Regions from separate parts of the Lysinibacillus sp. Ag94 genome, predicted to be linked through region 2. Evidence: riboswitches for the same ligand, from Rfam matches in the RefSeq annotation. Region 2 holds a riboswitch; each other region holds the start of a gene.
The links. A riboswitch is a leader RNA that binds a small molecule or an ion and turns the genes downstream of it on or off. The one in region 2 is predicted to bind lysine.
Positions count from the first base shown of each region.

Region 1: it holds a riboswitch for lysine, as region 2 does, so the genes downstream of both, MY533_RS01005 (amino acid permease) here and MY533_RS10455 (transporter substrate-binding domain-containing protein) in region 2, are expected to answer to the same signal.
Region 3: it holds a riboswitch for lysine, as region 2 does, so the genes downstream of both, MY533_RS16175 (aspartate kinase) here and MY533_RS10455 (transporter substrate-binding domain-containing protein) in region 2, are expected to answer to the same signal.

Region 1 is NZ_CP096780.1:203,150-207,999, reverse strand. It holds gene MY533_RS01015 (sensor histidine kinase) at 1-439, opposite strand, end outside; gene MY533_RS01010 (response regulator transcription factor) at 444-1,136, opposite strand; gene MY533_RS01005 (amino acid permease) at 1,568-3,031, opposite strand; lysine riboswitch at 3,117-3,293, opposite strand; gene MY533_RS01000 (CynX/NimT family MFS transporter) at 3,470-4,678, shown strand; gene MY533_RS00995 (nitric oxide synthase oxygenase) at 4,808-4,850, opposite strand, start outside.
Region 2 is NZ_CP096780.1:2,260,499-2,265,348, reverse strand. It holds gene MY533_RS10465 (amino acid ABC transporter ATP-binding protein) at 265-996, opposite strand; gene MY533_RS10460 (amino acid ABC transporter permease) at 1,009-1,734, opposite strand; gene MY533_RS10455 (transporter substrate-binding domain-containing protein) at 1,910-2,776, opposite strand; lysine riboswitch at 2,892-3,078, opposite strand; gene MY533_RS10450 (hypothetical protein) at 3,289-3,447, opposite strand; gene odhB (2-oxoglutarate dehydrogenase complex dihydrolipoyllysine-residue succinyltransferase) at 3,502-4,737, opposite strand; gene MY533_RS10440 (2-oxoglutarate dehydrogenase E1 component) at 4,831-4,850, opposite strand, start outside.
Region 3 is NZ_CP096780.1:3,485,067-3,489,916, forward strand. It holds partial or broken gene MY533_RS16170 (transposase) at 1-284, opposite strand, end outside; gene MY533_RS22380 (transposase) at 300-512, opposite strand; gene MY533_RS16175 (aspartate kinase) at 926-2,164, opposite strand; lysine riboswitch at 2,354-2,532, opposite strand; gene uvrC (excinuclease ABC subunit UvrC) at 2,872-4,662, opposite strand.

The DNA.
Region 1 (4,850 bases), 2.1 Mb from region 2:
CCAGGTCAAAAAATGTATGAATTATTTTCAATACTTCCAATGTTTTCGAATGAACGCCTGTGAGCAAACGTTGCCGCTCCTCTTCATTAAGTGATTGCTTAAGCTTAAGCATTTCCGTATAACCTAATACAACTGTTAAGGGCGTTTTAAGATCATGGGAAATATTAGACAACATCTTTTTCATAGAGCTTTCCATTTTCCGATGTGTCGCCAATACTTTTTGGTTGTGGTCTAGCAACGCATTCATCGCAATTAATAGCTGCTGTAATTCATGATTAGCTGTAGACACTAAAATCTTCTCGCTCGATTGTTCGTTAATGATTGCTTGCAGTTTTTGATGCATGTATTGAATCATAGCGTTCTGTTGTTTTTTTGCTCTCACCTGAAAAATAATTATACCTACAAGTAACACAATCATCAGTAATAGTAATATCATCATCTGTTTATCCTTCGAATTTATAGCCGATTCCCCAAAGTGTTTTAATATATAGAGGATTGGATGGATCGTCTTCAATTTTTTCGCGTAATCTTCTTATATGTACATTAATAATATTTTCATCCCCATAATAAGCATCATTCCAAATCAATTGATAAATTTGCTGCTTTGTAAAAACTCGGTTACGATTTGTCACGAATAATTTTAAGATGCCAAATTCCTTTGATGTGAGCTTAATTTGCTGTCCATCCTTCTCAACTGAAAAATTAACAAGGTCAACCGATAAGTTGGCGATCTCGACAATATCTTTCTTCTCTTCTACTTGACTAGAGTATTTTGTAGCTCTACGAATTGCAGCTTTCACACGTGCCGAAAATTCCAGCATCGAAAATGGCTTCGCGATGTAATCATCTGCCCCTAATCCTAATCCTAACGCTTTATCAACATCACTATCCTTGGCTGACATAATGATAATTGGCAGTGATGCTCGCTCTCGTATAATCTTTAAAACTTCTAATCCATTAAGTTTCGGAATCATAATATCCAAGATCACTAAATCAAAAGAATTATTTAAACAATTCTGTACTGCTTCTTCTCCATTTTCTGCAGAGGTGACAAGGAATCCCTCCATCGTTAAATAGTTTTCCACCATTTCACGAATAGCATCGTCATCTTCTACTAGTAAAATATGCTGTTGCACTATCCTGCACCTCTTCCTAACATAAAGTAGTCTATATATGACTTGCCGTTTCTTTGTATCATCACCATAACAAGGGACTGATTTTCATACTGGCAGGCGCTTTCGTTAATGCCGCTTCACTTCCGCACTGATAACATTCGCTACGCTCCAAGGTCTCATCTGTGACGCTAATCCCAAAGGAGTCGTCCAGCTTCCACTCCAATTTAATGTCTTACCCAAAATTTGCTGATGTGTTATTTATCTATCAGTTTACCATATTAAGGTTACGCTTCAAAAGTGGGCGACGATTGGACAAACTAAAGTTCTCTTTTTATTCTCGAGTCGTTCACTTGGTGTATTTTGATTGTACGTCTAGAATTACAAATTTATTATTTAACTAAAAAAACTGCCCTGCAAGTCATTTTCTATGACTCACAGGACAGTTTTATTTTTTATTGTTCGACTTTTAAATCACAATGCTCTAATGGAAGCATTTTTGTTTTATGCTTAATTTTATAGCCAAACCATAACAGTAAGAACAGTGGAATACCGATATATGAGACAAGGACTCCGTACCAATCTATTGTTTCACCCATAAAGGCATTGTAGTTTTGTCCAATAACAACAATCATACAAACCGTAAAGGCAAATAGCGGGCCGAATGGGAATAGCCTTGCTTTATACGGCAATAATTTCGGATCTAAGCCTTGTACCTCGAATGCTCGACGGAAACGATAATGGCTAAATGCAATACCTAACCAGGCAATAAAGCCAGACATCCCTGAGGCATTTAGAAGCCATATATAGACTACACCATCACCAAAGAATGAAGCTAAAAATGCTAGGCAGCCTATAGCTAAAGTTGCCAGTAATGCGTAAATCGGGATACCTCGACGGCTTAGTTTAGTGAAAATTTTCGGTGCATGTCCATCTACCGCTAATTGCCAAAGCATACGTGACGATGCGTAAAGCCCTGAATTCCCTGCTGACAGCATTGCCGTTAAAATGATTGCATTCATCAATGATGCAGCAAAGGCAACTCCTAAACGATCGAACACCAGTGTAAATGGTGAAACAGCGATATCTTCTGATAATAAACGTGCGTCTGTAAAGGGAATCAGCATCCCAATTGCAGCAATCGCTAAAATATAGAATAAAAGAATTCGCCAGAAAACAGACTTAACGGCTTTCGGAATATTTTTACCAGGGTCATCCGTTTCACCTGCTGTTATTCCAAGTAACTCTGTCCCTTGGAACGAGAATCCCGCAGCCAAGAAAATACCAAATGTAGCAAGGAGACCTCCGTGGAATGGTCCATCACTAATGAAGAAATTCGTAAAGCCTACAGGAGCTTGTCCTCCTAAAATACCAAAAATCATTAAAAAACTGATGATAATAAAAATGATTACTGTGACAACCTTTATCATCGCAAACCAATATTCACTCTCACCATAGCTTTTTACCGATAATAGATTGAACGTTAAAACTACAGCAATAAATAAAACAGTCCAAAGTGCTGATGAGCTATCTGGGAACCAATATTTCATAATTAATGAGACGGCAGAAATTTCTGCTGCGATTGTAATTGCCCAGTTGTACCAATAGTTCCAACCAAGTGCAAAACCTAAAGCTGGATCTACAAATTTTGTAGCATACGTACTAAAAGAGCCTGATGATGGCATATAAGCTGCCATTTCTCCTAAGCTCGTCATTAAAAAATACACCATGATACCGATTAATGCATAAGCGAGTAGTGCACCGCCAGGGCCTGCTTGCGCAATGGCACCACCACTAGCTAAAAACAGCCCTGTACCGATTGTACCGCCTAATGAAATCATTGTAATATGACGGCTTTTTAATTCTTTTTTCAGCTTCGGTGCTTTATGACCGAGCTGATTGACTTTTATTTCACTCACGATATAGCTTCCTTCCTTTTTAAGAGGCAAAAAAATGCCATCACATGAACGTTGCTGTGATGGCTAAGTAAATCCTCTGTTCCTTCAAAATGATAGCTCAACACGTTGTTCAAACGTGACAGTTCTGTTCCTTTCGGAGACAGCCCCAGCATGAGGTTTTCAAGTCCCCTCACACTTCGGCAGTATTTCCTTTCAGCTAATTTCTCTAATGCTTGTCATTTCCATTAACATACTCTTAAATACCGCGACCTCTACCTCAATACAAACATGAGGCATTAAATATTAAATTTATGATGGGTATTAGTTTAACATACGACCTATGGCATTTCAATAACCTGATTAATATTCTATTTTTTGCGAATTTTCCACTATTTTTATTTGTGTGATAAAGTGGTATAGTGATTCAATCAGAATTGTTCTATCAAGGGGGGGATTTATTTGACTACTCATGAACATACCGATACTTATCCTAGCAGAAAAATTAATTGGAAAGGCACAACCTTATTACTCGTTATCGGCGTAATTTGTATTGCCTCGACATTACGGATGCCGCTAACAGTTGTTGGACCAATTATTTCCTTTATTCGCGAAGACCTCGGCATATCCAATATACTAGCAGGCTTTCTAACAACGATCCCATTGCTAGCATTTGCAATCATTTCACCATTCGCACCAGTTGTCGCACGTAAAGTTGGACTAGAATTAACATTATTGTTATCAACTGTTCTTTTAGGAGGAGGAATTGTACTACGCTCCGTTGGCACAACTAGTTTACTCGTATTTGGTACGATGCTAATTGGTATAGCCATTTCATTCGGTAATGTACTAATTCCAGGATTACTTAAATTAAAATTTCCCTATCACGTAGGTTTACTTATGGCATTTTTCACAATGTCGATGAATTTAACGGCTGGACTCGGTGCTGGCATTAGCTATCCTGTTGCCAATTCATCACTTGGTTGGCAAGGCGCACTGGCAATCTCACTTGTTCTTGTGGTGTTAACCATTGTAATTTGGATTCCACAGTTGCAATTTAATAAGCCTGAACCGACTGTTAAGACTACGAAAGAACGTACACCATTATGGAAATCACCTGTTACTTGGGCAGTAGCGGGAGCTATGGGATTTCAGTCATTATTATTCTATACAACTGCCGCTTGGATTCCTGAAATTTATATATCACAAGGATTAGCTGCAGATCGTGCGGGCTGGATGTTTTCCATCATGCAATTTTCACAAGTTCCAATGGCATTAGCTGTGCCTATTATCGCTAGTAAAATGACATCTCAACGTCCTCTCGTTTTAATGTTTACGCTATTTTACTTAATTGGCTTTATCGGAGTAGTCATGGAATGGACAAGCCTTGCTGTACTGTGGATGGTACTACTAGGATTAGCCGGAGGTGCATCATTTGCATTAGCGATGATGTTCTTTACATTACGTACCCGTACAGCTTTTGAGGCAGCCGATTTATCAGGATTTGCACAATCATTAGGATATTTATTAGCCGCAATCGGTCCAATCTTATTTGGTTATTTACATGATTTATTCGGTGGCTGGAATACCGCTGGTTGGTTATTTGTTGTCGTTGTATTGATACTCTTCATATGTTCATTTAAGGCTTCTAAAAATGAATATGTAAATTAAAAATGGCACCTCATGATCTATGCCTAGGTATAATCATGAGGTGCTTTGTACTTGCACAAAAGCCTGAGTTCCTCTATTACAGTCGATGTTTAGACAGTAAAGGAAGTTAAAGTGAGCTGCCTTTCTCTACTAATAAGGTGGTTTCTGATAAAAATAGTTCGGTGTATTATAA
Region 2 (4,850 bases):
TGTTTGGAGAAGCATCGCTCGACTCCTGCGGGAAAGCGAGACAGACGAGACCCCGCACGAAGCGAAGCGTAGGAGGAGGCTCGGCGCTCGCCCGCGGAAAGCGAGCGGAATGCTTCGGAAAACAACAGTAGAGTCACAGTGCCAAATGAAAAAAGCGAGGTATTCAACGATTTACTCGTTTAATACCTCGCGATGTGAGAAGATATAGACTTTTTCAGTGCCCTCATACATTGGACTCACTTTTTTTGTTATTGGAAACGATCGTTATTTTAATGTTCGTTTTAAAAACTCTTTTGTCCGTTCATGTTGAGGGCTTATTAATACCTGTGATGGGGGTCCTTCCTCTACAATTACACCTTTATCCATAAATACGACGCGATCTGCTACTTCTTTGGCAAATTCCATTTCATGTGTAACAATTAACATTGTATTCCCAGCATCCGCTAGTTGACGCATTACCTTCAACACTTCACCGACCATCTCCGGATCCAGTGCTGATGTCGGTTCATCAAACAACATTACATCCGGGCTCATTGACAATGCTCGTGCAATCGCTACACGCTGTTTTTGACCACCAGATAGTTGTCTTGGCTTCGCGTTTACGTATTGATCCATACCAACAATTTGCAAATATTTTAAAGCAATTTCCTCTGCTTCTACCTTTGAACGCTTTAATACTTTCATTTGACCAACTGTACAATTTTGAAGCACATTATGGTTGTTAAATAAGTTAAATTGCTGGAATACCATACCTAAATGTGTACGGTATTCTTGGATATTATGCTTTTCGTCTAAAATATTTTCACCTTTATAAATAATTTGACCGCCACTTGGTGTTTCCAGTAAATTAATGCAGCGTAGTAGTGTTGATTTACCAGAACCGGAAGAACCGATTAAGCAGACAACCTCACCCTTTTCTACTTGGAAATTAACATCCTTTAACACTTGGTTACGTCCAAATGATTTACTTAAATGCTCTATTTTAATAACTGTCATCTGTTCGTCCCCCTATATCGCTTCTTTCTGTTCTTTTCTGTATGCATCTGGTCCATCTAGACGTTTTTCAATATACAGTAATATTCTTGATGCTGTGAATGTCATGATTAAATAAAGAACACTCGCTATAAAGAAGGATTCAAAATAGCGGAAGTTATTACCTGCAATCGACTTTGTTTGGAAAAATAATTCCGTTACCCCAATAACGTTTAAAACTGCAGTATCTTTAATGTTCATAATTAATTGGTTACCTGTTGCAGGCAATATATTTCGGGCAACTTGTGGTAATACAACATGTAGCATAATTTGAACATGATTCATACCAATTGCCGATGCAGCCTCGTACTGCCCTTGATCAATTGAAACAATACCACCACGCACGATTTCTGCCATATAAGCGCCTGTATTTAATGACACAACTAAAATACCTGCCGTAATAAAGTGCATATCAATGCCAAATGCTATATCTAATCCGAAAAATACAACCATTGCTTGTACAATCATTGGTGTACCACGGAAGAATTCGACATAGCACGTTAGTATAAAATTAATGAGTTTTAAGCTATAAAATTTTACACCCTTTTTACGAACTTTGATGGTATGCATAATTCCGATGAAAAATCCGATAAGTGCACCAATAATTGTACTACTAATTGAAATAAGTAATGTATAATACGCACCTCGTAAAAACATTTGCCAGTTGTTCTCAACAATAGAAATAATCCATTCTAGACTCATGATGTACCTCCTAACAACGTCGTGTTGCTTTTTCGTTACAAACGTCTTAGCTATCTACCATTTTCATTGGGCCTTTCGTTTCTTTTATCTTATGAAACTTTTAGCTAAGACATTATTATTCTTCAATTTAATGTAATGATATTGCACGGACTAGCAACTAGCCCGTGCAATCATGTTATTGTGCTGCTGGTTGTTGGTCAATTGCTTCTTCCATAATTTTTTGGCGATCATCTTCTGAAATACCCTTTAAGATTTCATTGATTTTTTCAAGATCTGCATCACCTTTACGTACACCAACTGCAATAGATGTATTAGAAACATCTGTATCGAAACCTTTTTCAAACTTTACATACGTGAATTTATCGTTTGCAGCAGCAGCGGAAATACCTTCTGGACGTTCTGCTACATAACCGTCAATTTTTCCAGCTTCTAATGCTACACGCATTGCTGGGAAGCTATCCATTGCTGTTTGTTTTTTTACATCTTTGATTTGATCAATAACAGTGTAGTTAGATGTATTTAATTGTGATGTGATTTTCGCTCCAGAGAAATCTTGGATAGATGTTGCTTTTTCATATTTACTACCTTTTTTAATGACCATAACAAAATCAGATGTATAGTAGTTTTCTGTGAAATCGATAGTTTGCTTACGTTTTTCAGTTGGTGACATACCCGCAATGATTGCATCGATTTTATTTGATTGTAGAGCCGGTACTAAGCCATCCCATTCCAATTTTACGATAACTAATTCTTTTCCTAAGCCTTCAGCTATTTTTTTCGCCATTTGCACGTCATAACCGCCTGCATATTCTGCATTATCGGCAATTTTTACTGCGCCATTTGCATCACCTTGCTGCGTCCAGTTAAACGGAGCATAGCCAGCCTCCATGCCAATACGGAATTGGCCGCCACCTTCTTCCGTTTCAGTACTTGCACTGCCATTACTAGACGATGTCTTCTCCTTCTTATCACTAGCACCACAAGCAGCTAGTAAAATTGCAGTCATTAAGGTCAACATTAATACCAATAATCTTCTTTTCATGAAACATTCCCCTTTTCTATAAAAAAATAAGACAACTGTACCAAAAAAGACCTAAGTACTGAACTTAGGTCTTACTTTTTTTAACAGTTGCCCAAATCCTCACTATAATTCCATCATTCGAGATAGCACAACCTAGTAAACCTGGAAAATAATTCACTAGGACAGTCCTGCACTTATTCACTGCAGACCCAGCATAAAAGTACGAGCTCCTTTTACACTTCGGCGATAGTTCCTTCTCCATTGCGTCTTCGCTTGCTTATACTCAACAATGAACTAATAAATACCGCGCCTCTACCTCACAATAGGATAAATGTGAGGTTTGTATATTTAATTGATAATAAGATACTACTATAAAACAAACTAATTCGTCAAGATAATTTCATTACTTTTCTGACTAATTACAATATTAGTTTTTTTATTTTAAAGCCTTATATACACTTTTGCAAAGTTGAAAATGATTGGTCGCCACTTCGGCTGCTTTATCCGTCCTCTCGCCTCTTTCATCCGTCGCTTCAATTCCTATCCGTAGCTCTGGCTTTTGTATCCGTCGCTTCGACTGCTTTATCCGTCGTTCCGGCTCTTTCATCCGTCGCTCTAGCTTTTCTTTCCGTCACTTCAATTCCTATCCGTTGCTCTAGCTCCTCTATCCAGTAATTCTTTATATGTTTCATAAAAAGAAAAAAACCCTGCGAAACAATGTTCGCAGGGTTTAACAAACTCAGGAATTAAGAATTTAATAATAAATCTTCTGGGTTTTCAAGTAGTTCTTTAACAGTTTTAAGGAAGCCTACAGAATCTTTACCATCGATAATACGGTGGTCATAAGAAAGGGCTAAGTACATCATTGGGCGAATTTCTACTTCACCATTCACTTCAACTGGACGTTTTTTGATAGTATGCATACCAAGGATACCAGCTTGTGTACCATTCATGATAGGTGTAGACATTAATGAACCGAATACGCCACCATTTGTAATAGTGAATGAGCCACCTTGAAGATCTGCTAAACCTAATTTTTTATCGCGTGCTTTTTTCGCTAGGTCTGCAATTGAATCTTCAATTTCAGCAAAGTTTTTGCGGTCAGCGTCACGTACAACTGGTACTACTAAACCTTCTTCTGTTGATACAGCTACACCGATATCAAAGAAGTTGTTTAAGTGAATTTCATCACCAACGATTTGTGCGTTAACATATGGGTATTTTTTAAGTGCTGCAACTACAGCTTTTGTGAAGAATGACATGAAACCAAGTTTAGAGCCAGTTGACTCAAAGAATTGGTCTTTTTTACGAGAGCGTAAAGCCATAACGTTTGTCATATCTACTTCGTTGAATGTAGTTAACATTGCTGTAGATTGTTTTACTTCAAGTAAGCGTTTTGCAATTGTTTGGCGACGACGGCTCATTTTTTCAATTGTTACACGTGATTCATCTACAGCTGCAACTGCTTTAGGTGCTGCTGGAGCTGCTTGTGGTGCTGCTACTGGAGCTGTACCATGAGCTGCTACGTCTTGTACACGTACACGGCCTTGTGGATCTACTGGAGATACAGCAGCAAGGTCAATACCTTTTTCGCGCGCTAGTTTACGAGCTGCAGGAGATGCGATTACACGCTCACCAGTAGTTTCTTCTACAACTGGTGCTGCTACAACAGGAGCAGGTGCCGCTTGTGGCGCTGCTGGAGCTGGAGCTGCTGCAACTGGTGCCGCTGGAGCAGGTGCTGCACCTTCGCCAGCTTCTACTACTGCGATAACTTGACCAACAAGTACAGTATCGCCTTCTTCAGCTAAAATTTGAGTTAAAACTCCCGCTTCTTCAGAAATGATTTCAGCGTTTACTTTGTCTGTTTCAAGTTCAACGATGAATTCACCTTTTTCAACGCGATCGCCCACTTTTTTTACCCATTGTGCGATACTACCTTCTGTAATCGATTCTGCTAATTCAGGGACTTTAATTTCAGCCACTTTCATTTCCTCCTTTAATTAACGTGCATTGTGCACATAAAAGGGCTACTGCCTTAGCAAGTAGCCCGGCTCTCAAAAATTAATATGTGATTATTATTTAACCTTTACAGGCT
Region 3 (4,850 bases), 1.2 Mb from region 2:
TCTTGTTCGGCATGTGTATCCGACTTCATTGTGACAGAATATGTTTTACTTTTTACGCCTTCTTTATAACAGCCATCTCTCATTGGACATACTTTGCATTTTTCAATGTCAAAATAAAATGTCTGACTTTGACTCATACTCGTTCCTTTTTTACCCGTACGTGCTTTTCTTGTCGCGAGATGACCGGCCTTACAAACAAACATTACAGCGTCTTTATTAAACTCAAACTTGTCTTCTTCTTTTCGTGGTCCTTGTGTAAGAATAGGATTCAACTTTGCCACAAGCACGCGATATGTGTCTTATACCCGAAGAAAAAAGATGTACTTAAACATACGAATTGGAGGAATGGCATTACGTCCATTGTCTAAACAATATTTTGTTTTTAACTCTTCTAAAATGAATGAAAAATCAACAAGTTCATTGATTTGATGAAGTATATTATCTTTTGGCACAACAATATCGTAGATCGCCATATATGGACTTAAATGAAGGGTTTCTTGATTTGAAATCATCGGGGGCACCACCTGCACATTTTTATTATAAAGGAAAGCGTGACTAAAATAATAGTGTGATACATTGCGTTGTTTGGAGAAGCATCGCTCGACTCCTGCGGGAAAGCGACACAGACGAGACCCCGCACGAAGCGAAGCGTAAGAGGAGGCTCGGCGCTCGCCCGCGGAAAGCGAGCGGAATGCTTCGGAAAACAACTGCCAAATGAAAAAAGCGAGGTATTCAACGATTTACTCGTTAAATACCTCGCGATGTGAGAAGATATAGACTTTTTCAGTGCCCTCATTTTACTGGCACATCTTTTTCAACATTATATGTAAAGCGCTTGTTCTACAATCTCTATCCGTCGCTTTGGCTGCTCTATCCACGCCGCTTAAAAGTGACTAGCTCCCCTGAGAGATTTCTGTACCTGTCGCTACGCTTTCGGTACAAAAGACACTTCCTGAAATAAATTAAATTCATCATGTAATGCATTTGCTGCACGAATCATTTCGTCCTGAGGTACAACAACAGACACTTTTATTTCAGAAGTACTTACCATTTTTACAGGGATATTTTCACGACGTAGACGATCAAACATCCTTGCAGCCACCCCTGGGTTAGATGCCATCCCCGAGCCAATAATAGAAACCTTTGCTAAGCCAATTTCAAAATCAGCAAAACTAAACCCTAGTGATAATTTACTATCTTCTAGAACACGTAATGCTTCAGCGAACTCCTCTTTTAAAATAGTAAAAGATACCATCGGCTTTAAACCATCAATTATTGCTTGTACGATTATATCGACGTTTATGCGATTTTCTGCAAGTATTGTGAACATATTTGCTAACGAAGCATTAGAATAAGCATCATAACCAACTGTTAAGCGAATAACGTCTGACTCGTAGGCAACACCTCGTACAATTAAATTTTTTTCCATTTCAACTTCCTCCTTCAATACAGTACCTACAGTATCTATTTCTCCCGAGCGAATGATAACTGGGATTTGAAATTTCTTTGCTAACTCTACAGCTCGCGGGTGTAAAACTTGTGACCCTAAGTTTGATAGCTCTAGCATTTCATCATAGGAAATTTCTTTTAGTTTTTGTGCCCCAGCAACATGATTTGGATCAGCTGTATAGATGCCGTCCACATTCGTGTAAATATCTACCCGCTCCGCCTTCAATTTTGCTGCAATTGCTACAGCCGACGTTTCCGCACCACCTTTACCTAACGTCGTAATATTCCGTGAATTATCGATACCTTGTTCCCCAGCAACGATAACGATTTTCCCCTGTGCAAAATGCTCTTCAATTCGACTAACATTCATTTCCTCAATACGGGCATTGCTATACATAGCATCGGTTTCAATGCCTGCCTGCCAGCCCGTTAATGACACGGCATCATATCCTTTCTCCTGTATAGCAATTGCCACTAATGTACTTGTAAGTTGTGAGCTTGTTGAAAATAGTGCGTCTAGTTCACGCTTAGATGCATGGTCTGACAAATCACGAGCCATCTTTGCTAATTCTTTAGCCATTCCCCTCATAGCTGAAGTGACAACGACAACATCAAAACCTCTTTCCCTTTCTGCAATCACCTTTTTCGCAACATTTTGAATGCACTCTGTTGATGCGAATGCAGCACCACCAAATTTCATCACAACTCTCGCCATTTTTATCATTCTCCTTCGTATTCAATCATTTCGCTGATTAAAAGCAGCGATACTTTTGCAATTTTAATAACATGACAAAAGCAAACGCCTAACAGCCTTGAAAAAATGTTGTTTCGAGAAAATCTAAAAAGGCAGCTTCTCACATAACGTGAAAGCTGCCTATAACATGTACAATAAAGTAACTTGCGCATGTGTGATAGCCCTCCGAAACGTTTAGAATCGACAGTCTTACATCTCTTAAATGTAAAACCAGCGCAGCATCGGAAACAACGATGCTCCACTTCGGCAAGTTCCCCTTTCATACATTTTCACCGGACTTGTTCGTCCTCGAATGTACTACTCTTGAACCTTGCACCTCTATCATCACTAAATAGTGATCGTATTTAATTTGAACCTTAGTGAAGAAATTCCCATTTTAATAAATAGAAACTACTAAAAAACATTGCTATATTAAAAAGCTATGTTATATACAACCTTAGCATACGCCTAATCCTTTGACAATGGATCTTATTGAATATCAATTTTGCCTTGGCGTAATTAAGTTCGGAGGCTTTTGGCCAATAGCTATTTTTTGCACGAAAGCGCAGCGGCAGCGCAACAGCAAGATGTTGGTCACTCAGTCGTTGCCACAGTACGTGGAGTTTTTAGACTGTAGATGTTTATACACCCATTGAAAAGGAATTCTATCTACATTCATCCCACCACCTTTAGAGGTGAGAGTCTTCTACTGGATGAAAATAATCATAAATATTGCTAGCCAGATTAGCAGGCATCCCTGCTTCCTGTAAGGCTTGCACATTTGCCTCGCGAATCTTTTTGACAGAGCCAAAATGCTTGAGTAATTGTTGTTTTCGCTTCGGACCAATGCCCTCTATATTATCGAGGACAGATTGTATTGCATGTTTCTCATGCTGTTGTCGTAAGAAGGTAATAGCAAAACGGTGTACTTCGTCCTGGATTCGCTGTAGTAAGTAGAATCCATCGCTTGTTCGCTTTAACGCAATTACTTCAGCTGGATCACCAAATAGAAGCTGTGACGTATTATGCTTTTCATCTTTTGCTAATCCGGCAATTGGAATAACAAGGCCGAGTTCATCCTCTAATACTTCTCGCGCGACTTCCATTTGCCCCTTGCCGCCATCTATTAGTACTAAATCCGGTAAAGGTAGACCCTCTTTTAATACGCGTGTGTATCGACGGCGAATTACTTCTTGCATCGCCCCGTAATCATCATGCTTGGCTGCTGTCCGTGTTTTGTATTTTCGATACTCCTTCTTTGCAGGTTTTCCATCGATAAAGACAACCATTGCAGATACAGCATCTGTCCCATGCATATGACTATTATCGAAAGCCTCAATCCGTAAAGGTGCAGAAATGCCCATAGCTTCACCGAGCGCCTCACATGCTCCTATTGTGCGTTCTTCTTGACGTTCAATAAGCTGGAACTTCGCCGCTACCGCAATTTCAGCATTTTTTGTCGCTAACTCAACTAGCTCTTTTTTTTGCCCTCGTTTTGGTGTTAGTACCTTAACTTCTAGTAATTCCGTTAAAATTTCTGCATCAATGGTTTGTGGGATAAAAATCTCCTTAGGTTTAATGTGCTCTAGCTTGTCGTAAAATCGTCCAACGAATGTCAAAAATTCCTCTTCTGCCTCTTGATAGATCGGGAAAATCGAGACATCTCGCTCAATGAGCTTCCCTTGACGAACAAAGAAAACTTGAACACACATCCAGCCCTTCTCGACGGCATAGCCAAATACATCGCGATTCGTTGTATCACTCGATACGATTTTTTGCTTTTGCATGACTGTATCAATATGTGCAATTTGATCACGAAATTCCTTTGCACGCTCAAACTCTAAATTTTCTGCGGCTGCTAGCATTTTTACCTCTAGCTCCTTTTTGACTTCCTCAACCCCACCATTTAAAAACTTTGTCATATCCTCAATCATATTGTGGTAAATTTCTGCATCTATATCTTTCACACAAGGTGCTAAGCATTGCCCCATATGATAATACAAACAAACCTTGGTAGGGAGTTGTACACATTTTCGAAGAGGATATAAACGATCTAACAGCTTTTTCGTCTCACTTGCTGCATACGCATTCGGATATGGGCCAAAATATTTTGCCTTATCCTTTTTCACTTTTCGCGTTGTAATAAGGCGCGGGTGTTTTTCATTTGTAATTTTTAAATACGGATACGTTTTATCATCCGTCAGCATAACATTGTACTTCGGATCATGTAGTTTTATAAGATTAAGCTCTAAAATTAAAGCTTCAATATTAGAGGATGTCACAATGTACTCAAAATCTTCTATTTCACCTACAAGCCTCTGTGTTTTTCCTTCATGCGAACCAGTAAAATACGAGCGTACTCGATTTTTCAGCACTTTAGCTTTCCCGACATAAATTATGGTTCCTTGTCGATCTTTCATCAAATAGCAGCCAGGCTGATCTGGTAAAATTTCAAGTTTTCGTTTTATTAAATCATTCATCGCCTACCTGCCCCTTTTTCTTAAAGTAGCGTTTGTCCCTTTATTTTCTCCTATTTCTAAGGATAACTTCCGCTTTTTCTCTATATTATATAACGAAAAAAAGCCAAGCACATCTTATTGATGGCTTGACTCTTTTTTTCTTATAGAATCAATTATGCCTCGGCATAATTGCGTCCGGAATCGGCTTT